Regions from separate parts of the Lysinibacillus sp. FSL W7-1291 genome, predicted to be linked through region 2. Evidence: riboswitches for the same ligand, from Rfam matches in the RefSeq annotation. Region 2 holds a riboswitch; each other region holds the start of a gene.
The links. Region 2 has a riboswitch for S-adenosylmethionine ahead of NST76_RS01905 (O-acetylhomoserine aminocarboxypropyltransferase/cysteine synthase family protein). Riboswitches for the same ligand answer to the same signal wherever they lie in the genome.
Positions count from the first base shown of each region.

Region 1: it holds a riboswitch for S-adenosylmethionine, as region 2 does, so the genes downstream of both, NST76_RS08265 (YezD family protein) here and NST76_RS01905 (O-acetylhomoserine aminocarboxypropyltransferase/cysteine synthase family protein) in region 2, are expected to answer to the same signal.
Region 3: it holds a riboswitch for S-adenosylmethionine, as region 2 does, so the genes downstream of both, NST76_RS17415 (methionine ABC transporter ATP-binding protein) here and NST76_RS01905 (O-acetylhomoserine aminocarboxypropyltransferase/cysteine synthase family protein) in region 2, are expected to answer to the same signal.
Region 4: it holds a riboswitch for S-adenosylmethionine, as region 2 does, so the genes downstream of both, NST76_RS20755 (cyclase family protein) here and NST76_RS01905 (O-acetylhomoserine aminocarboxypropyltransferase/cysteine synthase family protein) in region 2, are expected to answer to the same signal.

Region 1 covers NZ_CP151994.1:1,731,724-1,739,335, forward strand. The annotation lists gene NST76_RS08255 (LysR family transcriptional regulator) at 1-557, shown strand, start outside; gene NST76_RS08260 (phosphopantothenoylcysteine decarboxylase) at 632-1,306, shown strand; SAM riboswitch class I at 1,516-1,612, shown strand; gene NST76_RS08265 (YezD family protein) at 1,682-1,837, shown strand; gene NST76_RS08270 (flavin reductase family protein) at 1,920-2,405, opposite strand; gene NST76_RS08275 (VOC family protein) at 2,564-3,349, shown strand; gene NST76_RS08280 (cold-shock protein) at 3,454-3,654, opposite strand; gene NST76_RS08285 (formate--tetrahydrofolate ligase) at 3,867-5,546, shown strand; gene NST76_RS08290 (hydantoinase/oxoprolinase family protein) at 6,038-7,612, shown strand, end outside.
Region 2 covers NZ_CP151994.1:388,302-395,913, forward strand. The annotation lists gene NST76_RS01890 (succinate CoA transferase) at 186-1,709, shown strand; gene NST76_RS01895 (DASS family sodium-coupled anion symporter) at 1,778-3,259, opposite strand; gene NST76_RS01900 (glycerol-3-phosphate acyltransferase) at 3,456-4,088, opposite strand; SAM riboswitch class I at 4,244-4,357, shown strand; gene NST76_RS01905 (O-acetylhomoserine aminocarboxypropyltransferase/cysteine synthase family protein) at 4,469-5,770, shown strand; gene NST76_RS01910 (hypothetical protein) at 6,107-6,493, shown strand; gene NST76_RS01915 (homoserine dehydrogenase) at 6,971-7,612, shown strand, end outside.
Region 3 covers NZ_CP151994.1:3,581,876-3,589,487, forward strand. The annotation lists gene NST76_RS17400 (nucleotide sugar dehydrogenase) at 1-752, opposite strand, end outside; gene NST76_RS17405 (MetQ/NlpA family ABC transporter substrate-binding protein) at 1,283-2,131, opposite strand; gene NST76_RS17410 (methionine ABC transporter permease) at 2,202-2,870, opposite strand; gene NST76_RS17415 (methionine ABC transporter ATP-binding protein) at 2,860-3,888, opposite strand; SAM riboswitch class I at 3,972-4,075, opposite strand; gene NST76_RS17420 (thioredoxin family protein) at 4,132-4,443, opposite strand; gene NST76_RS17425 (TOPRIM domain-containing protein) at 4,458-4,799, opposite strand; gene gcvH (glycine cleavage system protein GcvH) at 4,891-5,271, opposite strand; gene NST76_RS17435 (arsenate reductase family protein) at 5,478-5,834, opposite strand; gene NST76_RS17440 (acyl-CoA dehydrogenase family protein) at 6,066-7,612, opposite strand, start outside.
Region 4 covers NZ_CP151994.1:4,260,414-4,268,025, reverse strand. The annotation lists partial or broken gene NST76_RS20765 (Cof-type HAD-IIB family hydrolase) at 1-7, shown strand, start outside; gene NST76_RS20760 (DedA family protein) at 108-704, shown strand; gene NST76_RS20755 (cyclase family protein) at 747-1,484, opposite strand; SAM riboswitch class I at 1,573-1,679, opposite strand; gene NST76_RS20750 (hypothetical protein) at 1,775-2,173, opposite strand; gene NST76_RS20745 (helix-turn-helix domain-containing protein) at 2,297-3,868, opposite strand; gene NST76_RS20740 (ABC transporter substrate-binding protein) at 4,525-5,475, opposite strand; gene NST76_RS20735 (MFS transporter) at 5,635-6,819, opposite strand; gene NST76_RS20730 (helix-turn-helix domain-containing protein) at 6,929-7,312, shown strand; gene NST76_RS20725 (aldo/keto reductase) at 7,368-7,612, opposite strand, start outside.

The DNA of each region.
Region 1 (7,612 bases), 1.3 Mb from region 2:
AAATTGTTCGTATTATGGATCATCAATTTCCAGGTATACAAGTAGAGTTACGAGAGGGAGATTATTACGAAATTGAACAATGGCTGTTAAGTGGGGAAGTCGAAGTAGGATTCTTGAATGGTCAAAAATCAGAGCAATATCAATTTATGGAATTACAACAAGACCCTTTATTATGTATTGTTTCAGATAAAAGCCCTTTATTTCATAAGACAGAAATTGATATTGTTGACCTAGAAGATATGCCTTTTATCATGACTTCCTATAAAGGGACAAATGATGTAAAGGTACTGTTGGAGCAATATCATGTAAAGCCCCATATTCGCTTTGAGCTTTCTGAGGAGGTAGGGATTCTTTCAATGATTTCCCATCATTTAGGCATTAGTATTTTGCCTCAATTGGTCATTCAACATTTACCATCAACGTTAAAAGCAATCCCGCTAAAGCAAGGAGGCTACCGTACCATTGGAATTGCGATGAAGCACCACGCTTCCCCTGTTACTAAGAAATTTGCGGAAATATTAAGTGCTTGGTTAAAAGAGCAAAATAGTACGCTATGATTGTGGCTATTGAAGCACATCCTTACATTACGTTAAAATAGTATTTGTATATATTGTAGAAAATAGGTGAGTGTATGGGGACATTACAAGGCAAAACCGTACTCATTACAAGTGGGGGAACACTTGAAAAATGGGATCGTGTACGAGGGCACACGAATTTATCAAAAGGGACAATGGGCTGTTATTTAGCAGAGGCCGCATTGGCTAAGGGTGCGAATGTAATATATATGCATGGCTACTTTGCACAGCTTCCAGCAAATCACGACAAAATGACATTGGTAAAATTTGAAGGTATTGAGGATTTAGGAGAAAAGGTACGTCATGCGGTTCAGCTACAACAAGTCGATATTGTTATTATGGCTGCTGCTGGCTCCGATTGGGTTATTGACAAGGTTTATGATCAATCCGGTAATTTAATGGAGGAAGCGGGGAAAATGCCTTCTGACGAACCACCTATTATCCATTTTAAAAAGGCACCAAAAGTATTAGGGCAAATCAAGGGCTGGCAACCGAATGTAACGCTAGTGGGCTTTAAGCTAGAAGCTACAAATGATGAGGATTTTTTACTCGCTCGTGCAAGACTGCGTATGGAAGCCGCGCATGCTCAATTTATGGTTGCAAATAGCTCGCAGTCTTTATATGGCGGGGATGAGCCTCATTGGATCGTGCCTGCTGAGGGACAACCAATTAAGGTGATGGGCAAGCAACAGACAGCACAAACTTTAATGGAATGTTTGCATAGGGAATAACGTGATGAACTGTGGAGAAGGTCATACTTCTACACAGTTTTTTCTTTGCCATTGTGGTTAGATAGACTGACATAGCATACAATACGATAGGATTATGAGTGAATTGTAACAGAGAGGATGCTATTACAAAGTATTCAACTAGGTTTTCTAATATTTTATATTGACATTCGGTTAACAGAATTATAGAATTATTTTCAAGAAACGCAGTACTCTTATCAAGAGAGGTGGAGGGACTTGGCCCCATGAAGCCTCGGCAACCGAGAAGATAGGTGCCAAGTCCAACAGATGGTGTCTGAGAGATAGGAGGGGCTATCAATCGGTTTGATGCGTTGGCCTCTTTTGTACAACTAGGAGAATAAAGAGGGGGTGTATCGTATGGCTCAATCGGCAAAGGTAGATGATAAAAAATTAGAGGCAATTGCTAAGGCAATTCAAAATCTTGAATTTGGTGAAGTGAATATTACGATTCAAGATGGTGTGATTGTGCAAATTAATAGGCTTGAAAAGCAGAGATTTCCACAGAAGAAATAATGCTCATTTCAGTTGAACGATGTGAAAAGGCCACTAATAAGCATGGTTTCCATTGCTTACAAGTGGCTCTTTTTTATGGAAATTAGCTATAAAAGCTTTTTGGAATTGGACCGATATGACGACGATGATAGAGAAGGGGTTCTTTTTGAGAATTTGTAATGTCTAGCACTTGCCCAATAAAAATAGTATGATCGCCTGCATCTATTTGCTGAAATGATTTACATTGTAAAATAGCTGCTGTATCATGTAAAATCGGTAGCCCAAAAGTAGAAGTAGACCATTTAGCTTGAGCAAAGCGATCCGGGACTTTACTTGCAAATAATGTACATAAATGCTCTTGATTACTCGCTAAAATATTGACAGCGAATTTTTCCGCACCCATAAAGTAAGAATGGAGCTGAGATTTTTTATCAAGTGACCATAAAATAAGTAGTGGGTCAATGGAAACAGATGCAAAAGAATTGACTGTTAAGCCAATTGGATTCGTTTCATGACATGCTGTCACAACCGTTACACCTGTAGGATAGTTACCTAATGCCAATTTAAAAGCAGCTACTTGATCTGTCATTCAAATCACCTCTTTATAGTTAGTCATAAATTAGTTAACGGAGTTAGTAGGTAAATTGCACTTTTTTTCATACCATATAGTAACTCCTTTTCTTAAGTAAATTTTAAATCAATTAAACATCCAGGTAAAGCTAATGGGGGAAAGAAAGGGGAATTGCCATGACTTTATATTTTGATCATCTGGTACATCAAGTAGAATCACCAGAAAATATAAAGGTTTTCTTCAATAAACGAAATGTCCGTACAGTGAACGGTGGTCAACACACGATGTGGGGGACTTATAATACGCTAAGCTATTTTGGCTTAAGCTATATTGAACAAATCGCTATTTATGATCGTGATTTATTTGAGCAAGCGGCTTTGTACCCTTATTCCCTACATTATACGTTTAAACGTGATCGTGAGCGCCAAGGATTTTCACGAATTGCCTTGCGCACCAAAAATATTGAAGACGAGGGTCAACGATTGCGTGCATTGGGCTTTGAAGTATATGGTCCCGATGCTTGTAGCCGAACAAGACCAGATGGCACGACACTAGAATGGAAGCTATTGCATTTTGGCATGCCCAATCTTTCATTGGATTTTCCATTCTTAATTGAATGGGCAGATGAAGATGAGGAACGTTTGGCACAATTAAAAGCTAGTGGTGCAATCGATGAAAATCAAGCCATCACAATGGAATCTATTCAGTTTTTTGTCAAGGATGTGGAGGAGACGGTTCAGCTTTGGCAAAAGGTATTACAGCTACCTGATTCTGAGCAGCATGAGCAATTTGTGTCACTACAGCTACCAAATATGCGCTTGGATTTTTATGAGGAGGCGGCAGCATCTGCCATGACGCTAGGGCATTTAAAAGAAGGACCCATCGGTGTAACATTGAAAGATCCACACCGAACAAAGGAAACATTAGTTTGTCCAGGTGCTTTTTATTGGATTAATAGATAAATTAAAAATCCACTTCAACAGTTGAAGTGGATTTTTATGTGCAAACATGTCAAAAAGCGGATTGAGCACTATTCATCTACCTCATCCACTTTCAATTTTGGAGCTTATAATTTTACAACATTTGATGCCTGGGGTCCTCGATTGCCTTCCACAACATCAAATGACACCTTCTGACCTTCTTCAAGTGTACGGAAGCCTTCCTCCTGGATGCCCGTAAAATGTACAAATACATCTTCTCCATCATCACATTCAATAAAGCCATAACCCTTTTCATTATTGAACCACTTTACGATCCCCTGTTGCATAAGCATTCGCCTCCAATGCGCTTGAATGTAAAATAAAGTTAACTAAGTTGTGCTATCATTGAGAAAATGTGAAAAATTGCATTTTCTCTTAGAACATACATGAATTGAACAAAGATGTCAATTGATTGTCGAAATGCTTGTGTATCTGGCTTTCTTTTTTTTCACAATTAAGACTATAATGGAAATGAACAACATAGAAAGTAGGATGCCAAATGACAACGAAAAATCAACCATTATCAGATTTAGAAATCGCTAGTCAAGCAGTAATCAAACCGATTACGGAAATTGCCAATGCTGCGGGTATTCCAGAGGATGCTCTTGAGCAGTATGGACGCTACAAAGCAAAAATTGATCCTTTAAAAATTACAGCTCAGGGTGAGGACGCAAAGGTTGTGCTAGTTTCAGCTATTAGTCCAACACCAGCAGGTGAAGGGAAGTCGACGGTTACTGTAGGACTAGCAGATGCTCTTCATCAATTAAATAAGAAAGTAATGGTCGCTTTACGTGAACCGTCATTGGGTCCAGTTATGGGCGTAAAAGGCGGGGCAACTGGCGGCGGCTACGCACAGGTTGTACCAATGGAGGATATTAATTTACATTTCACTGGCGACCTTCATGCGATTACAACAGCCAACAATGCTTTATCCGCATTCATTGATAATCATATCCATCAAGGAAATGCATTAAACATTGATCCACGACGCATTATTTGGAAGCGTGTGATGGACTTAAATGATCGTGCCCTTCGTAAAGTAGTTGTGGGATTAGGTGGCCCTGTTCAGGGCATGCCGCGCGAGGACGGCTTTGATATTACAGTGGCCTCCGAAATTATGGCGGTGTTCTGTTTAGCGACAAGTATTGAGGATTTACGTGAACGCATAGCTAGTATCGTGGTTGGCTATACATTTGAGCGTGAGCCTGTCTTTGTACGTGATTTACAAGTAGAAGGTGCCTTAACATTATTATTGAAAGATGCCTTCAAGCCAAACTTAGTTCAAACATTAGAAGGAACACCAGCTATTATACATGGTGGTCCATTTGCTAATATTGCCCACGGCTGTAATTCCATTATGGCGACACAAACTGCTCGCAAGCTAGCGGACATTGTCGTAACAGAAGCGGGCTTTGGCTCCGATTTAGGTGCTGAAAAATTTATGAATATTAAAGCACGTAAAGCGGGCTTTAAACCAAGTGCAGTCGTTATCGTAGCAACGATTCGTGCCTTAAAAATGCATGGTGGTGTACCGAAAACGGCACTTGTTGACGAAAATGTGAATGCCCTGCTACAAGGAATTGAAAACTTAGCTAAGCATGTTGATACGGTACGTACATTTGGTGTTGAACCGATTATTGCGTTAAATCGTTTTATTACAGACTCAGAGGCGGAGCTAGAGGCTGTTCTGAACTGGTGTCAGGAAAATCAAGTTCGTATTGCCCGTACAAATGTCTGGGAAGAGGGCGGGAAAGGCGGATTAGCGCTAGCTGAACAAGTATTAGCTGTGCTTGAAGAAGAAAACAACTTCTCTCCTTTATATGATGTAACGGAGTCCATTGAAGAAAAAGTGCGTACGATTGTGCAAAAGGTATATGGCGGAAAAGATGTACAATTCACTGATCAAGCCAAAAAACAAATTGCTCAAATCGAAAAATTTGGCTGGGACTCTCTGCCAGTTTGTATGGCGAAAACACAGTATTCTTTATCCGACCAACCAAGTTTACTCGGTCGACCAGAAGGCTTTACGATCACAATTCGTGAAGTTATTCCAAAGCTTGGTGCAGGCTTCCTCGTTTGTCTGACAGGCGATATTATGACCATGCCAGGACTACCTAAAACTCCAGCTGCCCTTCGCATGAATGTTGATAATGAAGGCCATGCGGTAGGATTATTCTAATAACTTCTTTAAAGCTGCCCAACTTAAATGGGCAGCTTTTTTTAATGGATAAAGGGGAAAACTTGGTTCCTAGATGCTCTCTGCATAATTTGGAAGAGAACTACTATTTATTTTCCGCACGACTCATCGTCTATCTATAATTCAAGCATGGCATAAATGTGAAATTTTAGTTGATTTCTTCATCTACTACATGAGTGAAAATTCATAAAAATTAATTTTTTTTAAAAGATTTTAAGATTCTAGTGAAAACTAGGATCTTTTTTATGTTGCAAAAAAATCATGAGAACTTTCCTTATATAAATGTGTTTGGCATTTTTTATTAATAGTTCTCTGATTTTGGAAAGATAGAGCGGATTTTTACAACGCAGATTAATTGTCAAATGAATTTTTATTTAAAAAATACATTGAATTTTCTTTTTCTTTTAAATATAATTTACTTAATTCTAATTCGGAACACTGTTCCGATAATAGGAACACGGAGGGATGCAGTCTTGAAAATCGCAACAGATATTGGCGGTACTTTTACCGACTTAGTTTTCACAGATGAAAAAGGAAATCTTCATTTTGATAAGGGACATACAACACCTGGTCACTTTGAGGATGGCATATTAAATGTATTAGGACGACATGTTACAGAAGAATCTCTGATTGAATCATTTATTCATGGTTCAACGGTTATTATCAATACATTAACGGAAAGAAAAGGGGGCGTAGTTGGGTTAATTACAACTAAAGGCTTCCGTGACGTCATAGAAATTGCACGTGGGAATCGACCGGACTTATATAACTTTAAATATAAAAAGCCACAACCATTTGTAGAACGTTACTTACGACAGGAAATGGATGAACGCATCGATTTTAAAGGAAATATTATGAAAGCGCTTAACACCGAAGAAGTCGATGAAATCGTTCGTAAATTTAAAAAATTGGGTGTTGAGGCGATTGCCATTTCATTCATTCACGGCTATAAAAACCCTATTCATGAACAACAGCTAAAAGAGGAAATTTTAAAAATTTGGCCTGAGGTGTATATCACACTTTCAAGTGAAACCATTAAAGAATATCGTGAGTATGAAAGAACGAATACAACGGTGTTGAATTCTTATGTAAAGCCGATTGCCCATGCCTATTTAAAAAGCTTAAAAGAAAAATTAAGTACGATCGGTATTACAGACCATTTAAAAATTATGCAATCAAATGGTGGGACGACAAGCTTTGATAAAGCAATGGAGCTACCGATCAATTTAGTGGAATCTGGTCCTGTTGCGGGGATGTTTGGGGCAGCCAAATTAGGGCAGCTACTCAATGAATCGAATATTATTGCGTTCGATGTTGGTGGGACGACGGCAAAATGCTCCCTTATTACAGATGGCAAAGTAAATGTGACAACAGATTACTATATCGAAAGAAATGAAAAATTTGCGGGTTATCCAATTAAAACGCCTGTAGTGGATATTGTTGAAATCGGTAATGGCGGCGGTTCCATTGCACGTGTAGATCCATTTGGCTCGTTAAAGGTTGGTCCAGATTCTGCTGGTGCAAATCCAGGGCCAGTGGCATATGGCTTAGGCAATACACAGCCGACGATTACCGATGCAAATGTGTATTTAGGAAGATTATCATTAGAAAACTTTGATAATCCAGTATCCATTGACAAAGTAGAGGAGGCTCTAGTGGAAGCCATTGCGAAACCGTTTAATGTAACGGCAGAAGAAGCGGCTCAAGGTATTTTAGATATTGCGAACTCTAATATGTTAAATGCACTGAAGTTGATTTCGATTCGTAAAGGCTATGATCCAGAAGACTTCACAATGGTAGCATTCGGTGGTGGTGGCCCACTACATGCGATTAACCTAGCAGAAGAATTAGGTATGAAAAAAGTGATTATTCCATATGGTTCTTCCGTCTTTTCAGCATTAGGTATGATGATGACAGAATACCGACAAGATTATATTCAAACAAGTTTAATGAGCTTTGATGCCAACCATCTTGCGGCAATTCAAGAAAATATTGATCAGGCGATTGCCAATGCCTATGCGGATGCCCCTTTATCAAAGGATCATTAT
Region 2 (7,612 bases):
ATTATTGAAGCGACTGTTTATTTGGTTGTGCTACCAAAAAATACAATTTCTTTATTCAACGGATGTTAGTGTTTATCTGATGCAACATTATTTGGATAAAGATATAGCTTCTGACGAATGTCACACATTTAATGGAACCAAATATGCAAGTTGAACAAAAATATAGTGGGATGGGGGAATAAGGAATGGAAGAAAAGTTAGCGAAAAAGCTTCGCCATGAACAATTGCGGAGCAAGATTGTAACAGCAGAAGAAGCAGCATCTTGGATTAAAGATGGTATGGTATTAGGGATGAGTGGATTCACACGTGCTGGCGATGTAAAAGTCGTACCTCTTGCACTTGTAGAGAAAGCTAAAAAAGAGAAATTTCAAGTAGATGTCTTTACAGGTGCATCACTTGGTCCTGAAGTAGACCAATATTTAGCAGAAGCAGGTGTCATTCGTAAACGAGGCCCTTTCCAAGCAGATGCTGGTATTCGTAATAAAATCAATAGCGGTGATATCACATTTGTAGATGCCCATCTTTCTCATAATGCTGAACTTGTTCGCCAAGGTATTATAGGTCCTATTGATTTCGCGATTATTGAAGCTGCTGCCATTACAGAAGACGGCTTATTAATTCCTACAACTTCAGTTGGTAACTCTCCGATTTTTGTACAAGAAGCAGACCAAATCATCATTGAATTAAATGTAGCACAGCTTGATGCATTAGAGGGAGTGCATGATATTTTCGTACCTGCGCCACAAGGTAAGCGTGATCCAATTCCTTTGCAAAATGTGTCTGATCGTCTTGGTATAATTGGGATTCCGCTAGATTTAGATAAAGTAAAGGGCATCGTTATTTCAGATATATTAGATGCGCCATCAACAATTGTTCCTGCTGATGGGGAGACAGATGTAATGGCGAATCATTTATTAAATTTCCTACGTGAAGAGATTAAAGTAGGTCGCTTAACAACGAGCTTGCGACCAATTCAATCAGGAGTAGGCTCGGTAGCAAACGCCGTATTGTTAGGCTTTAAAGATTCTGAGTTCGAGAACTTAGAAGTTTATTCAGAAGTTCTACAGGATGCAGTATTTGAATTAATCGATGCAGGGAAAGTAAATTTCGCTTCCGCTACTTCTATTACCCTTTCAGAGCAAGTAGGAAACCGTGTTTATGGGAACTTTGAAAAGTATGCTGATAAATTAGTATTACGTCCACAAGAAATTTCCAATCAACCAGAAATTATTCGTCGACTCGGACTTATTTCAGTGAATACAGCATTGGAAGTTGATATATACGGCAATGTTAATTCAACACATGTTTCTGGTACAAAGATGATGAATGGCATTGGAGGGTCTGGTGACTTTGCACGTAATGCACGTCTAGGGATTTTTGTGACGAAATCGTATGCTAAAGGTGGCAACATTTCAAGTATTGTCCCTATGGTTTCACATGTGGACCATACTGAGCATGATGTGGATGTCATCGTAACTGAGCAGGGTGTAGCTGATTTACGTGGGCTTGCCCCGAAAGAGCGAGCGGCGCTTATCATTGATAATTGTGCACACCCCGATTATCGTGAGCAACTATGGCAGTATTATAATGATGCCAATGAGGCGACTGGTGGACATCATACGCCACACGATCTAGAAAAAGCACTGTCATGGCATGTTCATTATGCAAAAAGTGGGACAATGAAGGACCCTGCGTTTACGAAACAATAAAATACCATCATTAAAGCCTTGAAGGACAATTGTGCTTCAAGGCTTTTTGTTGTGAGCATATTAGAGTTTTATAATAATCCAATCCATTTCCAATAAGTAGCTGAGAACAGAAGAATTAGAAGGAAGCCGATAATCGTTAATGGAATACCAGATTTCAAGAAATCCTTTGTTGTAAATGCTCCTGTCCCATAGGCAAGCATATTTTGTGGTGCGCTAATTGGTAATAGGAAGCCAAAACTTATGACGAATTGTTGCACGATGACAAAGCCAACTTGATCAACATTCGTTGTTAATGTAGAGGCTAGTACGATGAATACAGGTATCAGTGCAGAGGCTAAGCTTGTTGCACTTGCAAAGCCTAAATGAATTAAAATATTAAATAATGTTACGAGTGCGATGGTTGCTAGTATTGGCATCGTATCTAGCCCAAGTGAACCAAATACTTTATCGGATAACCATGATGCACCTTCCGTCTTAAGTAAAATGGTTCCTAGCATAATACCTACGGCAAAGACGATAATTGTCCCCCACGGGATATGAGGTTCAACTTCCTTCCATGAATAAACACCGATTTTAGGCATTAATAAAATAGCGATGGCAATAATTGTGACTGTAGTTGTGTCAAAGGGATGCAATTTCCCTTCAGTTGCCCAGAAAAATAGCAAAACGATTGATGTTATGATTAAGCGAATTTCAGGAGCCTTCAATGGGCCAAGCTCTGAAAGCTGTTTTTTGATGACCTCTTTACCACCTTCGATATTGCTAGTCTCAGGCTTAATTAAAGCGATCATAATGAAAAATAGAGCTACAGACATAATGATTGAGAAGGGGGCAGCATAGAGCAACCAAGCACCCCAGGAGATATCCACATTAAATTGTTCCTGAATAAAGTTTAAAGCGACCATATTTTGAGCTGCTGCTGTCTTGATACCGATATTCCAAATGGAAACGGCTTGTACCGAAGTAATAACAAGTAAAGCGGCGAGTCGACTATCGCGTGGTAAACCAAATGCTGCGACCATCCCTAGCAATATTGGTACGACTGCGCCTGCACGTGCTGTGGCAGAAGGAACAAAAAAAGCGAGGGCTATAGAAACTAAAATGGCGCCGAATACGATAGCTTTTGTTTTTGTTCCTACAAGTGAAAGGATCCAGAGAGCAAGCCGTTTATGTAAGTTGGTAATTTGCATGGCTGCTGCTAAAAAAAGAGCTGCTGCTACTAATGCGACAGCGGAATTACTAAATCCACTTAAGGATAATTTTAAAGCGCCAGCAGTTCCTAATTCTGTAGCAGGATCGTCCATTGATGGAGCGAGCCCTAGTAGAACAGTTACAAGTGCAATGATCATGGCTGAGCTAACGGGATAGGACACGGCCTCTGTTACCCATAGGATGACTGCGAATGCTAAGATGGCTAAAGCTCGTTGTCCAGCAATCGGTAAGTCACCGTTATTAGGTAAAAAAGTAATGATGATTAGTAAAGCAAAGGCCAAGCCAATCCATAGTGGCTTTAAATTCCGTTTCGTAGCTGTTTGATTGGGTGAAGACATATTTTCTCATCCTTTCTACGATAAATATGACGATTATTATCCATAACATCGGTTAGTAAAATGTTTTATTAAGATAAGAACTTGTCTATTTTATTGTAAAAAAATAAGTATGCAGAATAGCTGCTTTTTACAGCGATATAAGTAGATAAAGAGAAAATATACGGTCATAAAAAATACAAAAATATCCATTGTAATATTATTTCTTTTTCTTAAATGCAGACGTTACTTTAGGCTCTGTACCCTTCGCTAATCGTTGGATATTTTCGATGTGCAGGATAATAGCTATGCCAAAAAGAAGGACAGCAATTATAGTTGGGCCAATTCCAGGAATCCATAAATATGTTGCCGTACAAAAGACGAGATAAAACTCTAGAACACCGACAATTAAATAGTTAGTTGCAAAGGATAAAATGACAAATAAAATAAGTGCAAATAAACCAATCTTCCAATCTACAGCAAGTAGAATTCCAATAATAGAGGCAGTTCCTTTCCCACCATTGAAGCCCATATAAAATGGGAAATTATGACCCAAAATAACCCCTGCAGCAATAATGTAGGTCAGGAGCCATATTTCTCCTTCGGTTAAATGCGGAGCATCTGCTAAATAAAAGTGTGCACCGATAATAGCTACAACGCCTTTGCCAATATCGATTAGGGCTACTAAAACGCCATATTTCCAGCCGAGGGAAAGTGTAGCATTAGAGGCACCTGCATTGCCATGGCCAGCTTTTTTTAAATCAACCCCCGATAAAAATTGTGCCACTTTAGAGCCGTGAATACAGCCAATTAAATATCCAACTAAGAGAAAAATGATCACGGCTTTTACCATAAAAATACTCCTTTCAAATTTTTTTCTAAATTAGTGTATGCGTTCATATTACGTATAAGAGCTGACAGAAGTTTCGGAAAAAATAAAATTTACATATTGACAGAAAAAAACTCTATGTTTATACTGTGTTACAACGATGGAAATTGAATCTCATACTCTTATCAAGAGCGGCGGAGGGATAGGCCCTATGATGCCCAGCAACCAGTAAGTGATGAACTTACTAAGGTGCTAATTCCTACAGATTCTTACTTGGATCTGGCAGATAAGGGGAGGAAAACTTGCAACCGCAACCCTCTTCTTAACAGGAGAGGGTTTTGTTTTCTACACATAAATCCTCCTCATCTCCGGTACCATCGTAAAAAAATAATTGGAGGTACACAATGACAAATTTTAAACCAGAAACATTGCTGTTACATGGTGGTCAAGAGCCAGACCCAGTGACGGGCTCTAGAACAGTTCCTGTCTATCGCTCAACTGCTTTCGTATTTAAGGACACTGCTCATGCGCAACGTCTTTTTGCCTTAGAGGAAGCGGGGAACATTTACACACGGATTACAAATCCGACAGTGGATGTTTTTGAAAAGCGTGTGGCCTTATTGGAAGGTGGAACAGCAGCAGTAGCACTTTCATCTGGTGCAGCAGCTATCGCATTTTCCATTTTAAATCTAGCTGGAGCAGGCGATGAAATAGTAGCAGGTAGTTCTTTATATGGTGGTACGTATAATTTATTGGCTAACACATTACCGAAGTATGGCATTAAAACAATTTTTGTAGATGAAACAAACCCAGAGAATTTTAAGGCTGCGATTACCGATAAAACGAAAGCTGTCTTCGCTGAAATTTATGGTAATCCAAGTTTAAAAGTTTTAGATATTGAAGCAGTAGCTAAGATTGCACATGATAACAGTTTACCATTAATTATCGATAGTACATTTGCTTCTCCTTATGGTTCCACACCAATTGAATACGGTGCAGATATTGTTGTTCACTCCGCAACTAAATGGATAGGTGGTCATGGTACAACTTTAGGTGGGGTTGTTGTAGACGCTGGTAAGTTTGATTGGACTAGTGGACGATTCCCTGGATTTACGGAACCAGATGCTTCTTACCATGGATTACGTTACGGAATTGATACAGCTTCTGCTGCTTTTGCTACGAAGCTACGCGTACAGTTGTTACGTGACTTCGGTCCAACATTAAGTGCTGACGCAGCGTTTAATTTACTACAAGGTTTAGAAACGCTTCATTTGCGTATCCCTAAACACAATGAAAATGCGTTGGCAGTTGCTGAATATTTACGAAACCACCCATCTGTGGAGTATGTAAACTATAATGGCCTAGAAGATTTTGCGACACATGATTTGGCGAAAAAATACTTGAAAAATGGCTTCGGTTCTGTGCTTACATTTGGCATTAAAGGTGGACGTGAGGCTGGTCGAAAGCTAATTGATAGCGTGAAGCTGTTTTCACATGTAGCAAATGTAGGGGATGCCAAATCGCTCATTATTCACCCAGCATCTACTACACATCAGCAATTATCAACAGATGAATTAATTCAAGCTGGCGTAACCGAGTCGCTCATTCGCTTATCCATCGGTTTAGAGGCAGTAGAGGATATTATTGCTGATTTAGAACAAGCCATTACGCTTGCCACAACAACTGAACAAACTGTAGAAGCTTAAGTTTTAGAACGCAAGGGAGGATGTTGTAGAGTTTACGTATTTTCTCATTCGAATTGCCTCATTTGGCATTGCGTCAAACGTTGCTACATCAACCAAGTATAAAATCCATCAATTATCAGAACTTTTTTAAAAATAATACCAAGTATTTTTATGTGTATTATTGACTTAATTAATTCCGTGTTATATACTAGGGAATAAGTTAAGAATACGAAAATTCTTGTTATAAGGTAAATGTTTTCAAAAGTGCTCCCCCCACTTTTGAATATATAGAAGAAGAGTGGTCGCATAGCCAGTGACTGCTCTTCCAAAAAAACTGATGATAAAGGAGTGTTTAAAATGGGTAATATCTATAGTGCACAAAACATTGCATCCTATCTAATTTATGAGCTGAATGAAGGTCATGTCTTTGTCAACAATCAATCCATTCAACACTTACTTACATCAGTCGATAAAAAATGGAAGCAAGTCTTTGGTCATACAGCATTTCAAGAGTATGTTGTGGCTGAAGAGGAGGGCTATACTGTAAAGGAAGTTTTTGAGGCATATGAACATTACGGTGTGAGCCATATTGCACTTCCTGCAACAGAGCTTTACTTAAAATACGGTACATTTCAATTAGTGAAACGTACGTATGCAATACCAAATTTTACAGAAGAAGAAATTAGTCTTGTTCAACAAGCTTTAACACATTATCGTTATCAATTGCTTTCAAAAGCAAGTTGAAATCCCCCATATATTAAAGCTCATTCTCTGCTGCTACAGGGAATGAGTTTTTTCTTTAGAGGTCATTAAAATAGTAACAAGATGATGGGTGTCCAAGCATACATATATAATAGAAGAAAGACATTCATATATTTAAATGGAAATAGTCAATTTTTGTTCAAATCTTATAGATCAACTAAAAAAACGTATAATAAAGGGAATGAAACCGATTTCTTTTGCACATCTAGAGAAAACAAATGTCCTTCCTAGAAAGATTTTTCTTGTGCTAAGTATGTATTTGCGTTACAATTTTCTTTAAGATAAATTTAGAATTATTTGAATTTGTATGTGTTCCAACACATACTAAAATAGCGAAACTCGTACAAAGAAGAGTAATTAGCTAAAGCTTGCGGTGGGTGTCCAATTATCATGACACAACCCCATGGAGAAATTAGCTTTGATGAAACTGCGGAATGTAAGTTGGAGGGAATAACAGAAATGGCAACTATAAAGGCAGCGATTTTAGGATTTGGAACGGTAGGTCAAGGGATCTATCATATTTTAAATGAAAAGCGAGAAGAGCTAAAAAATAAATTAGGTATTGAATTAGAGGTAGCAAAGATTTTAGTGACAGATGCTAGTCGTGAACGTGTACCAGGTACAGCGCATTTAATGACGACGAGTATGGATGATGTCTTAGCAGAGCCAGGTATGCAGGTTGTGTTTGAAGCGATTGTAAATGAAGAGCCTGCATACAGTTATTTAAAAAGAGCAGTTGAGCATAAATGTCACGTTGTTACAGCCAACAAAGTGATGTTTGCTAAACGAGGCTTAGAGTTGCAGGATCTGGCAAAAGCAAATGGTGTTTTTGTAGGCTATGAGGCAACTACTGCAGGTGGCGTACCTGTTATTAAAACAATGAAAAATATTTTACTTGTTAATGATGTGAGCCGTATTCAAGGAGTCCTGAATGGCACATGTAATTATATTTTAACAAAAATGCGTGCACAAGGCTGGTCATTCGAAACAGCTTTAAAAGAGGCGCAAAGTTTAGGTTATGCCGAGGCGGATCCATATAATGATATTTCTGGTCAGGATGCCTTTAAAAAATTAATGATTTTAAGTGCTTTAGCTTTCGGA
Region 3 (7,612 bases), 1.4 Mb from region 2:
ATATCCATTTTGTAGCAAATCTGACTTAACTCGTTGACAAGGGCAATATTAATTTGACGAAATGTATTTTCCAGCAATTTCTCCATCTCAGCCACTCTTGGGCTTGAAACAGGACAAACATTGGTATGAATGACTGTTTCATAAAAGACCTTTGATACTTCTAAGCATGCTGCGGTTATTCCACCAACCACTTTAGGCGTATTCGATACGGAAAAGTTGATATTTCCTGGATCCACACGTTCTGGTGAATAGGCTAAAAATAAATTTTGACCAATCGCAAAACCATAATCTTCTAAAATAGGCTGGACAATTTCTTCTGTTGTCCCAGGATACGTTGTACTTTCAAGAATAACTAACCCATTCGTCTTGATATATTGTCCGATGGTATGTGTTGCCTCTTTTATATATGAAATATCGGGAGTTCCTTCTGCAGAAGTAGGTGTAGGCACACAAATCATAACGACATCCACTTGTGAAAGCTTAGAAAAATCATTCGTTGGCTCAAATTGATTACTCTTTATCATTTGCTGTATATTTTCTTTAGGTAGATCAGCGATATAACTATGACCATTTTGTAACTGCATGATTTTATCTTGGTTTTTATCAAAGCCTATCACCTGAAACCCACTTCGAACCATTTCCACTGCAAATGGTAACCCTACATAGCCAAGTCCAATAACCCCAATTGTAGCTTTTTTTGTGTGGATTTTTTTTGATAAAGCTTTGCTTAATGATGTCGTTTCAATTGTCATAAAAAATTACTCCTTTATCTAATCTAGTAGTCCATTGTCATCGTTCTTTTCGTTACAGCTTCGTTTGACCATAGTTATTCATGGCAAGCATTCTGCAAAGTAATTTGTCACTTCTCATCATCGTACTGTACAGACTCCTTTCATCGCTACATACTTACGTATGATTTTTCTAGTCAAAATAGATTAAAAAAATAAATTTAACTCAAAAAAACTTCATAAACATTTATATAGTACTAATTATAACTAAACAATTTCTAAACAATTATAAAATATAATCATAAACACCTACATTTTATGTAATTTAATAATATTTGTGCAATAATGTTCATCCTATTTAACAAATAATTTCAGAATTACTTTCTAACTCTAAAATAATTTGATTAAAAACAACACTGATTGATGTTAATAGTTGATAAATCAACTTTTTAATAATTGCAATAAAAATAACCCCCTCAAGTACCATTAATAAGCGATACTTGAGGGGGCTATTAAAAAAGTAAGCGAGTTAGATCACTCACTTACCCTTTGAATTATTGTACTGGTACTACTGCACCTTTCCATTCTTCTAAAATGAAGTCTTGGATTTCTTTAGAAGTTAATACTTCTAATAATTTTTTAATTTCTGGTCTTGTTTCGTCGCCTGCACGTACTGCGATGATATTCACATATGGAGATTCTTTGTCTTCAAGAGAAATAGCATCTTCGATTGGATTTAAACCATTATCGATCGCAAAGTTAGAGTTGATAAGTACTGCATCGCCCTCATCATTTTCATACATTTGTACGAGCATTTCTGGTGCAGTATTCGCATCGAATTTAAAGTTTTTAGGATTTTCTTCAATATCCTTTATTTCTGCTGCCGTTTTATCAATACCTTCTTTTAATTTAATTAAGCCTTTAGCTTCCAGTAATGATAGCATACGACCGTGGTCTGATACTGAGTTAGAAAGTAAGATTGTTGCGCCTTCAGGCAGATCTTCTAAAGTTTTATATTTTTTTGAGTAAATACCGATTGGTTCAATATGAACGCCACCAGCATTCACGAAATCATAGCCATTATCTTTAATTTGTAGCTCCAAGTATGGAATATGTTGGAAATAGTTTGCATCAAGTGTTTTTGAATCTAGATCTTGGTTTGGAAGAACATAATCTGTATAAGTTTCAACTTTAAGATCAATGCCTTCTTTAGCTAAAATTGGTTTTGCTTTATCTAGGATGACTGCGTGTGGTGTATTAGAAGCACCTACTTTTAATGTTACATTGTCTTTACTATCTGTTTGATCAGATGCTGAATTGGCATCTTCTTTTTTATCTGTACCACAAGCTGCTAATGCTAGTACAAGTATAGATAAAAATAATCCTGCTAATAACTTTTTCATTTATGACACTCCCTTTTATTTGTTTCAAATATGTTAGCGGTTAGAACCGGATTAACCTCTTTTAGTCTTACTAACGTTTATCGATCTTCACCGTTATGAGATCACCAATCCATTGAATGATAAATACAACTACTAAGATCAAAATAGTTGCCATTAATGTCACATCTTGGCGATTTCGTTGGAAGCCGTCTAGGAAAGCTAAGTTACCAAGACCACCTGCACCGATAATCCCTGCCATTGCAGTATAACCAACGAGGGCAACAGCCGTTACAGTAATCCCTGAAATTAGTGCTGGTAAAGATTCAGGGATCAGTACTTTCCAAATAATTGTGGATGTTTTTGCCCCCATTGAACGGGCTGCTTCAATGACACCTTTATCTATTTCACGTAACGCAATCAATACCATACGAGCGTAGAACGGGGCTGCACCAATAATTAGAGCAGGTAATGCCGCATTTGCACCCCGAATCGTACCAAGTAAGAATTTCGTAAATGGAATTAATAAAATAATTAACACGATAAATGGGATGGAGCGGAAAATATTAACGATTGAACCCGTTAAAAAGTTAACCATTTTATTAGCCCATAGCTGATTAGGGCTTGTTAAAAATAGAACGATCCCAATGACTAACCCAAGAATAAATGTGACAACTGTAGAAATTGCCGTCATGTACAATGTTTCATACATAGCTTGCCACATATTTTCCCAGTCTACGTTTGGAAAAAGATTAGTTAGCATTTGCGATCACCTCCGTTTGTACTTCGACTGTATTTAAATAACGAAGGGCTTCAGCCACATTTGTTTTCGAGCCATCAATTTGCACAATCAGTGTACCGTATGCACCGTTTTTCGTTTGCGAAATATTACCATGAACAATGCTTACTTCTACATCAAATTGTTTCACAAGATGTGAGATAACCGGCTGCTCGGTCTTTTCACCAACAAAAATCAGTTTGACAAGTTGTCCAGTTGGATAATTTGTTTTGATTTGTGCCACCGTATCCTGTGTTTCCTTTGTATCTGTAATCTGAGATACGAATTTTTTAGTAATAGCCGCTTGTGGTGCTTGGAAAACTTGCAATACCTCACCACGTTCCACTATTTCGCCTGCCTCCATGACCGCTACACGATGACAAATTTTGCGGATGACATGCATTTCATGTGTAATCAAAACGATTGTTAAGCCTAAACGTTCATTGATATCAACGAGTAAATCAAGAATGGCATCCGTCGTTTCAGGATCGAGTGCGGAAGTCGCCTCATCACATAGTAAAACCTCTGGATTATTCGCTAATGCACGGGCAATCCCTACACGCTGCTTTTGTCCACCAGAAAGCTGGGATGGATACGCCTTGTCACGTCCCTCTAGACCAACAAGTGCAATTAATTCCTTTACTCGTGCTTCACGTTGAGCCTTTGAAACACCTGCTATTTCTAGAGGAAATGCAATATTTTCGGCAACTGTTCTAGACCAAAGTAAATTGAAATGTTGGAAAATCATACTTACCTTTTGTCTAGCTGCTCTAAGCTTTTGCCCTTTAATCGATGAAAACTCTTGACTGTTCACCGTTACTGTTCCTGTTGTCGGTTTCTCTAAACCGTTTAATAAACGAATCATGGTACTCTTACCAGCGCCACTATAGCCGATAATGCCAAAAATTTCACCTTTATTGATGGTAAGGTTGACGTCTTTGACTGCCGTTAATTCGCCATTTGCTGTTTTGTATTTCTTCGTAATATTTTGAAGCTGGATCATAGCGAATACTCCTTTTCTCATATAGAAAACCCCTTCACTCACAGACAAGTAGAAGGGGTCACGTATAATAACGTTAAACCGTTCTCTCATCTTTCAAAGAAAAATCTTTGAGTGATTTGGCACCTTTTCACTTTGTGATGGTTGCCGGGCTTCATAGGGCACTTCCCTCCGCCACTCTTTATAAGAGTTCGATATATTTAATGTTTTAGTAATATATTTGATACTTTACCACGCTAGTAAAGTTCAGTCAATTGATTTTTTTAACAATTCGTATAAAAATGGTACGGATTGAAAAGCATAAATCTTATCTGTCACTTTTCCGCCATCACTAACAAGTAAACACGGAACACTTTCAATTTGATGCTCAACAGCAACATGCTCTAAAAAATTTATATTCGCTTTACCTATTGGTAGCTGTGGCAGTAATTGTTCAATAATGGCCATCATTTTAGATGCCACTGCACACGTTCCACACATCGGTGTATATAAATAAAATGCAGCTTTCTGTCCCGACTGTTTAGCCGTTTCCCACTGCTCTTTTGACCATTCTTCCATTTCCTCACGCAACCTTACAAAATATATTCATTATGGATTGAAAAATGTGCACGCAGTAATATCATCGCTAACACTTTTCTTGGTGTCGTCTCTACTTCCTTATAGGTTGGCATTGTACGTAAATGCTCTGCCTCTGGATAATGTCTGTCCATTAATGCACGTAGCTTATCGCCTGAAGTATCTGCATCAAAAAAAGTAAATAGCTCACAGCTCTCATAGGGATCAAGCAGCTCTTCTAATTGATGCACACCAATTGTACCATTCGTACATAGTATTGTAACATTCTCATTTAAAATTGGCTCAATTTGTAGCTTATCTGAGCGTCCTTCTACTATTAAGCATTTTCCCTCGAACATTACGCCACCTCCATTTAGACATACCCACTTATAAGTCATTATATAACAAAAAACGCCGGTAGTTTCCGACGTTTTTCGATTATAGCTTGTCTTATTCAGCGATCATTTCTTCGTATTGCTCTGCTGTCATTAGTTTTTCAACTTCTGATGCATCAGCAGGCTCCACAACGATCATCCATGCTTTTTCATATGGTGATTCATTAACGAATTCTGGGCTATCTTCTAAATCTGCATTTACTTCAACTACAGTACCTGAGATTGGTGCATACAATTCAGAAACAGTTTTAACTGATTCTACGCTACCGAATGGATCATCTGTTTTGATTTCGTCGCCAACTTGTGGAAGCTCAACGAAAACGATATCTCCTAATTCAGATTGTGCGAAGTGAGTAATACCAATACGTACTTTTCCATCTTCTGTTTTTACCCATTCATGTTCTTCAGAATAACGTAAGTCTTTAGGTGTGCTCATGCAAAAAACCCCTCCATAAATATGTAATATATTCACTTTCAGTGTGCCATACTTCTCCTATAAAAACAAGATTCAATTACGTGCCAGCTTAATTGCAGTCCACAATTTTTTCAAGTTACTTGAAATACATCTCTGTTAAAAATTTGTGACATCTGCCAGTGACTTTATCTCGGTTAGAAGAGTCGTTCGATCCTGTTTAAATACGGCTATTTCCAAGTTTGCTCAAAATCTGATTCTTTAAACCCTAGCGTTACTTTTTGGCCATCCGTTACGATTGGACGTTTGATTAACATCCCATCAGAAGCAAGTAGCTCCAGCTGCTCATCTTCAGTCATTTCCGCTAGCCTGTCCTTTAAACCAAGCTCACGATATTTCATACCCGATGTATTAAAAAATTTCTTCAAAGGCAGTCCACTGGCTTGCCAAATGGCTTTTATTTCATCCTTTGTTGGCGATTGCTCTACAATGTGTACCTCTTCATAGGAAACCTCATGATCATTTAACCACTTTTGTGCTTTTTTACATGTCGTACATTTCGGATAATGGATAAATTGAATCGTCATTAAAATGCTCCTCTACTGTCTTTTTCTGTAGTATACCATCATAATTGTTTCGAATGGTGGAACTTCTCTCATTTTCGTAAGCCTATCCATCCGTTTTGCTGTTCTATTCATCACTTTCTCCATTTTATCCGTCAATCTAGCTGTTCTATCCGTCAGTTTCACGCTTCTATCCATCTCTCATAAAAAAACCTAGCTATCCTCTTACAGATAGCTAAGTGAAAGTGTATGCTATTAAACAATATATTTTTCAGCTTCGATTAGTTTAACAGAAGCTTCACGTTTCTTCGCAATTAAGTTATAAGGATTATTGCGTGTTAATTTACGAAGTGCAGATAATGTCATACGTGCTGCATCGCCATCTGCTGAAGCAAGAATTGTGTCTTTTGCTTCTTTTTCGATTTCTGTGAATGCTTCTTGGCAGAAGATTTGCGTGTATAGCAATTTCTGCTGTGCTTTTTCAGCGCCATCACGAGCAATTGCCTTTTCTGTACGTAAGACAGCTGACTCCATTGCAAATAATTGGTTAGCGATATTAGCAATATTCACTAATACCTCTTGCTCCTGATCAAGCTTCGCACCAAAGCGTTGTGCTGCTAAGCCTGCAGCTAATACAGCAATCTTCTTAGCATTTTTCACTAAATATTTTTCTTGTGCTAGTGGCTCTGTACCGATGTCTTCTGGCATTAACATTAGCAGCTCTTGCTGTAAATTTTGAGCAACTTGTAATAAAGGAAGCTCGCCTTTTAGCGCCTTTTTCATAAATGTGCCAGGGACAATCATGCGGTTAATTTCATTTGTACCTTCAAAAATTCGATTAATACGAGAATCACGGTAAATACGCTCTACCTCATATTCAGCCATAAAGCCATAACCGCCATGTAATTGTACGGCTTCATCTGCAATATAATCTAATGTTTCCGACCCAAATACTTTCGCAATAGAGCATTCAATTGCATACTCAGCAATAGCACCTGCAATTACTTTTCCTTGCTTTTGCTCTTCAAGGCTTAACTGGCTTAAACGATCCTCAAATAGACCAACAGTACGATAGTTTAATGATTCGGACGCGTACAATTGAGAAGCCATTGTTGACAATTTCTCTTTTGTTAGATTGAAATCAGAAAGCTTTGTTTTAAATTGCTGACGTTGGTTTGTATACTGGATAGCTAACTCCAATGCACGTTTAGAGCCACCAATTGTGCCCACACCAAGCTTATAACGACCAATATTTAAAATGTTGAAGGCAATGACATGCCCACGACCAATTTCACCTAATAGATTTTCTACAGGTACTTCCGCATCTTCTAATACTAATGTACGAGTTGACGATGATTTAATCCCCATTTTCTTCTCTTCCGGGCCTACTGAAACGCCATTGTAGGCACGTTCTACGATAAAGGCAGAGAATTTATCACCATCAATTTTTGCATAAACAACAAATACGTCAGCAAAACCTGCATTTGTAATCCATTGCTTCTCACCATTTAAAATATAATGTGTGCCTGCCTCATTTAATTTCGCAGTCGTTTTTGCCCCTAGAGCATCTGAACCTGAGCCTGGCTCTGTTAATGCGTATGCTGCGATTAATTCACCTGAAGCAAGCTTAGGTAAATATTTTTTCTTTTGATCTTCATTACCAAATAGAACGATTGGTAGTGAACCAATCCCAACATGTGCACCATGTGTGATGGAAAAACCACCTGCAACAGACATTTTCTCAGCAATTAAAGCTGAAGAAACTTTGTCTAGTCCAAGCCCTTCATATTCTTCTGGCACAT
Region 4 (7,612 bases), 690 kb from region 2:
GATATAAAGCTGCTGAAGGTCTTAAAGTCGATGCCTCAGGTTCTCTTAGATCTATTGAAGGAACTTGTTAATCAATGCGTTTTAATAAATTTTGGGTGGGATGTTATATGGCACATCATGTGCAATCTCTAATTGAACATTACGGGTATTTGGGTATTATCGTGATCCTAATTGGAGGCATTGTTGGGTTGCCACTTCCTGATGAGGTCTTTCTAACATATGTTGGCTACAGCGTTTATATAGAAAGCCTTGAACACATTCCCGCTTTAGTAAGTGCAATGATTGGTGCAGTTGGCGGTATTACCTTAAGCTACTATATCGGCTATCGTTTTGGCTTACCATTATTGCAGAAATATGGACCCAAAATTCATATTACGGAGCAAAAAATTGATTTTACAAAACAACTGTTTACTAAAATTGGGCCAACTTTATTATTAATAGGCTATTTTATACCTGGTGTACGACATCTGACAGCCTATATTGCGGCAATTAATAATTATCCATATAGAAAGTTTGCTTTTTTTGCCTATACAGGGGCATTTATCTGGACTTTCACATTTATAACGTTAGGGAGGATGCTTGGGGAGAAGTGGCGGTTTGTTGGTTATTATTTATCCCATTATAGTATTTATCTCATCCTATTGTTTGGCCTCGTAATGCTCATCGTTTACTATCTATTCAAAAAAAGAAATATACGAAAATAAAGGTCTGTATGATTCAACATATGAATCGTACAGACCTTTGTGTTATGGCAAAATAGCAAATGAGCGTACAGGGAATCCAGATGCCTTTTCAGGCTTAGGGACGATATTGAAGATAATTGCCCCCTTCGCAGGTAGCTTGTCCAAGTTCGTCATCAACTCAATTTGATAGATGTTTTGTTCAAGCACGAAGTATTCGCCATCTAGCTTACCATTTTTGTGAAAATCAGCGGCTGAATCAGTATCAAATGTTTCATGGCCAAGTGCACTTATTTGACGTTCCTTCAATAAAAATTGTAATGCCTCTAAGCCCCAGCCTGGTATATGGTTATGTCCATCCATATCTTGGTTACTAAATGCCTCTTTATCTGGCCAGCGCTTACTCCAATCCGTACGTAGCGCTACAAAGGTACCTGCTTCAATTACTCCATGTTGTGCTTCAAAATCAAAAATATCTTGCACACTTAGCGAGAAGTCATGATTGCTAGCAGCTTCTCGTGATTTATCAATAACGACAAGAGGAAGAACTAGTTCTTTTAGTTCTAATTCTTCTAGATAGCGGGAGTCTCGCACAAAATGAATGGGTGGGTCGATATGTGTGCCATATTGTCCTGGGAACGTGAATTGTTGTGCGAAGAACCCGTCATCATGAGAGAATAATGTTTCAAATTTAGCATCTTCAAACATAAAAAAATGTGGGGAATTAGGGCCGAATGTATGTGTTAAATCAACCCATTGTTTTGATTTTAATAATTGTAATGCTTGTAAAAGTTGGTTTGACATTGATTTCACTGCTTTCTGTTAAAATTAGTAGAACATAAAAAAGAGTCCCCTTAGAAGAGGACTCCAGAATAAGCAACGGTAGTTCTTCTTCTCATCTTTCAGGCTTAAAATTTTGCCAATTGGAATTAGCACCATACTGTTGAGCTGGTTGCTGAGACTTCATCGGGCCAATCCCTCCGTCTCTCTCGATAAGAAAAGTGATATAAGAATTTTCAGAAATAATAATAAAAACACTTTAGCATAGAATTTTATAGTTTACAAGTTCGATAGAGATATAAGGGTAAATTTTTTTACCAACTTAAATTTATGGTTATGCCACAACAACCATTATCCATAAGACGTATTCTGAAATTGTCTGGTGTATAATTTGCATCAAATTTCATCGTAATGCCTGTTGATGTGATTAATTTATCAACCTCTGTTTTATTTGAAAGCTGTGCAGCATTCATTAGATCATGTGCAAATTGTTGAGAGCTATCAATTTTATCCGTAAGCAATTGAGCCTGTTGCATGATCGCCTTTATCCGTGTAGCTGACATTTTTAATTTATGTGTGTCGACAGGTGGAAAGGGGGTAGTGTTCGGCATTGCTAAATGTTGAGGAATAGGTCTAACGGCAAGCTGCTGGGCAAGTGGCGACGTTGGGTAATGATAAGGATGAACAAAGTACGGATAAGGATTGTAATACAATGTAATTCCTCCTATCCTATAGCTGATATCTTATCTTATGTAGCTAAACGTCTTTAGGTGTTATTTTGCAGTGCAATGTCTGTCCTAATCATTTAAAAAGGAAGCCAAAGTGAGCTTCCTCTTTTAGCCGAGAACATGTAAGACATCATCAATTTTTTTACTATGAGACAGAATACCGTAATTCATCCATGTTAAAAAATCCACTTCATATACACAGTTGGTTTTAACTGCAGCTAGATTTTTCCACATAGAAGTTTTTAAAATCGTACGCTCCTCGTTCTCGTAAATGGAATGTTGTTTATCAAAAGTAATAAATAAATGATCCGCATCTAATTGCAGCAATTGATCAAATGTCAGTGGTGCTTTACGTTGATTGTGCGGAATACTCCAGACAAGTGGATGTGGCATTAAACCGAGGTCACGATATAAAATTGGCCCCGTATAGCCACATTCAGGACCCGCATATAGAGTAATGCCAATGGCTGAAATGCGAAGAAATGCCACACTTTGCCCATAAACGGATTTACTAAGAATTCCTTTTGCTTGCTGTACCTTATCCTCATATTGTAGGATCACGTCTTGCATCAAGGCGGTTTTTCCTGTTAAATCAGCAATCTTAAACAAAGTAGACTGCCAGTTCTCTCCAGGATGTGAGATATGACAGATGGGAGCTACTTCATTTAAATGATGACAGGATTCCCATCGCTCTATACCTGCATCTAGCATAATTAATGTTGGTTTATAGTGAAGGAGTCGATCCATTTCTCCATTTTGTACATCGATATCAGGCACTTCTTGTAGACCTAAATAGTCTTGTTTTCCCCATTTTGGATGACTGAATTGAGCAATTGGTGTAATCCCAAGGGCGACAAAGAAATCTTCTAAGAATGGTGCAAATACACGTAGATTGCTGCTTTGGTTTCTTCGATATTGTCCTGGAGAGATGCCGACATGTTCTTTAAAACGACGATTGAAATAATACTCATTATTAAATCCGATAGACTGACTAATTTCAAATACCCGATCATTTGTTGTCATTAATAATTGCTTGGCTTTTTCAATGCGAATGTTATTTAAATAGTGAAGAGGGATTTGCCCTGTAATCTCTTTGAACATACGGGTATAATTCCATCTTGGAACATCAGCTAGCTCTGCCAACTGCTCGACAGTCCACTCTTTTTCAAAATGTTTATGCAAATAGTTAATGGATTGCTCAACAGATTGACGATCATTTTTTTGCACCAGCTTGGGTATTGTTTGATGTAAGAGCAATAACATCAGCTCTTGAAAGTGTACATGCTGCTCAAAGATGGTGTGCTCATCCTCCGCTAGACGGTTCTGATAAATGGCTTCTAGCAGTCTACGACATTGCGAAAAGGGGAGAAGACGTTGCTCTTTGACACGCGTAAAAGGGCTAGTAGTAGTCTGTTTATTGCTAAGATGGACAATGTTGAACTGTAATTGATAAAAACAAAGGTGCTCGTTTTGAATGCGTATATTAGCCGTGTTATTAGGAGGAATCGATATGCACTTTTCTTCACTAAGATGAATGGTGTTATGATCTATTTCTAGCTTTCCGCTGCCACTCATTACGATGAAAAGTGTATAGAAATCACTATTAAACTGCTGCTTGTTCGTTGATTGAATCACATAAGAAATAGTTTGTAACGTATAGACATGTGTTAAGTTACCCATTGATGATTCACCCCTTTATAATTGAATTTGGAGAACAACACAAAGAAAGCTCTCTGAAGAGCTTTCTTTCATGTTGTTGAAAAAAGATGATGTCAACGGCAGAAAAAGCAAATTTGCAAGGTGAAAGGTTGATTTCCGTTCCGCCAGCGCCCTTTCCAGGGGGCGTCCGATGAGTCGCTTCACTCACTTACGCTCGCTCCAGGGTCTCATCTGTGACGCTAAATCCCCTAGGAGTGACGCTGGCTCCACTCCAATCAACCATTCTGCAAAGTGTCTTTACTTTTTTTCATAGTAGTATAGCGATCAAATAGCCCATTATCTGTATTCTTAGAGGGGATAGGCTCTTATTTTCAATATGGAGAAGTGATGAATGACAATCATCCTCCATAAAATAAGTAGCAAACACCTTCACTTTATTTGAAAACCTTTGCTAAAAAGGTACCATTTTTGTGGGTTGGAGTGGAAGGCTACTTGACTCCCATGGGATAACGAGACAGGCGAGCCCCTGCACGGAGGAAGCGGCTCAGCGCTCGCCCACAGGAAAGCAAGTAGCCTGCAACGGAAATCCATTTTCATCTTTCACAAAAATTTTATGGATGGTTTTGTTTTTCAACGCTATGCAAAGAAAGCCCTCATAAAGAGCTTTCTTTTGAAAATTATTTCACGAACCATTTTTCAAGATCATCATATTTCAGCAGGTTAGCTGTGATAGCTCCAGACTGCCAATATGTTCGATCCGCAATATAGACATGCCCATTTTTAACAGCAGGTACTGTTTTCCATAGTGTACTATCTAACCATTTAATCGCTTCTTGATTTTCTTTCGAATCCCAAGTGCCATTTGAAGGGAAAAGGATGATATGATCCGCATCTAGCTCTGGAATAGCCTCTTCAGATAAGACTTCATGAAACTCTGTCATATCACGTGCTAATGGATGTGGTGTCAAGCCCGTTTCTGTGTAAATATAGCCAGTGTAGCGATTTTGAATGCCAAATAAAGCTAATGTATTATCTGCGACATTTAGACGTACAACAGCAACTGTTTCGTCTCCAATTGATTCATCTAATTTTGCTTTTAAATCGGATACACGTTGCTCATATTTATCAACGATTTCCTTTGCTTTATCAGGAATATTTAAAACATCAGCTATTGTTTTTACAATTTCACGTGGATTTTGTAGAATATCTTCTTTTAAGCGGTAAGTAGGTGCAATCTTTGAGTATTCTTCATATTTTGCCTTATCCGCGGCGCCATCCACAATGATTAAATCAGGCTTAGCTTGTAGTAATGTTTCCATACTACCAGTAATGTCGAACTCAGGAACATCTAATCCTAAATAGTCCTGTTTACCCCATGATGGGTGATACCATTGCACAACAGGTTTTACATCCAAGGCAGTTAAATAATCTTCCATATAGATAGCAGCTACACGCTGTGGGTTTGTAGGAATTTCTACTTTTCCAAACTCATCTTCTACAATTCTTGTATCTTTAGTTGATTGATCTTCTTTCGCTGTATCCTCTTTTACTTCATTTGAGCCACAGGCACCTAACACGAACATTAGTGCAAGTAAAAGGACAAATGAAAAATATCGACCTCTACACATTGCTATTCACTCCTATTAATTTACTAAAACAGTAAGAATGTCATCTTAACCTAGAATGATAATCATTCTCGTTTGATTCAAGTAAATTATAGGACACAACATATCAACAAACAATACACATTCTCTACTTCTTTTTTATACAAAATGAAATTTGACTTCCTATTGTTTTTTATTATCGAAAATGTACCAGACTAATGTAACAATTGCTGCAAGCATAACCATTAAAAATCCATACAAGGGAGTATGCGCTAATGATTGATGGTGAATAATAAAGCCCCCAATATAGGACCCTAAAAATATACCAATGTTGAAGGCAGAAATATTTAATGCTGAGGCCATAGAAATAGCTGATGGTACATATTTTTCAGACAGTAGAACAGCATATAGCTGCAATCCTGGGACATTCATAAACATAAATAAGCCCATTACTAATACCATGATTAATCCGATAATAGGTGATTCGAGCATGAAGCCAATGCCGAGCAACGCCAAGGCAAGTCCTACAAAAATAATAAAGATAGAACGTAGCGGATTATGATTAGCAAAATGACCACCTAATGTATTACCGATCGCAACGCAAATACCATAGACCACTAAAATAATGACTACTGCATGAGGAGAATACCCCATATATTGCTCTAAAATAGGTGAAATATATGTGTAGACAACAAAGGCACCACCGTATCCAATTGCGGTAATGAACAATATTAAAATCATGCGAATATTGCCTAATACTTTGCCAATATCACGAATAGAGATAGGATTGCCTTTCGACAATTGGTTAGGTACTAAGATCGCATTACTAATTAAACCGATAATCCCAATGACGACGATAAAGATGAACGACATCCGCCAGTCTGTTACTTGACCAATAAATGTACCAAGTGGAACACCTGTTACAGTAGCCAAAGTTAAGCCTGTAAACATAAAGGCAATAGCACTGGCTCGTTTATTTGGTTCCACTACATCAGCCGCTATAACGGAAGCGATGGACATAAACACACCGTGTGCTAATGCTGAAATAATACGTCCGATTAATAATAAAGAGAAATTAGGTGCTAAAGCGACTGCTAAGTTACCTACTATAAAGATGGTCATGACAAGCAATAATACGGTTTTTCGACTAAGGCGTGATGTTAAGGCTGTTAATAATGGAGCTCCAACAGTTACCCCTAGTGCATATATAGAAACGGTTAAGCCAGCTGTGCTTAGAGAGATACCAAAGTCATCTGTAATTAATGGTAGAAGTCCAACGCTGATAAATTCAGTGGAACCTATACCGAATGCACTGATTGCAAGAGCTAGTAAGGTTAATTTAGCACTTGACTCTTTTGATTTTGACATACTATTAAAATCTCCTTTGATTTTTTTTATTGTGTGTAGTACTATTCATACATACCTAAAAGATATGTACGGTACTTTTAGTTACTTTTGAATATTACAGGGGGTCACAATGCAAAAAGTTTATAATATTGGTGTTGAAGCTACGCTTGAAGTTATCGGCGGTAAATGGAAACCAGTCATTCTTTGTCATTTAAACCACCATGGTAAAATTCGAACAAATGAGTTTCGCCGATTAATTCCGGGTATTTCTCAAAAAATGCTTACAAGTCAATTAAGAGAGTTAGAGCAGGCTGGATTAATTCATCGAAAGGTCTTCAATCAAGTACCACCAAAAGTCGAATATTCATTAACGACCTATGGACAAGGGATGGAACCTATTCTGAACATGCTTTGCACTTGGGGCGAAAAGCATGTTGAATTATTACAGGATAAAGGTGAAGATGTACTGTTAAAACAACGTGATGAAGATATCGCAATGCAGCAAACATCGTAATGAGGGGAGAAAGAGACTGTCACATGTAAGACAGTCTCTTTTCCTCTTTTTATGCTTATAGAGCAAAGTCGAATTCATTTGGATTCGGTCCGACACGCTGTTCAAGATTCATCGCATTGATTGTAGCCATTTCTTCGTCTGTTAGAAGGAAGTCGAAGATATCAGCATTTTGTAGCATGCGTTCTCGACGCACAGATTTTGGAATCGCAATAATGCCGTTTTGTACATCCCAGCGCAAAATAACTTGAGCATTAGATTTTCCATATTTTATTGCGATTTTCGAAATCGTTTCATCTTCAA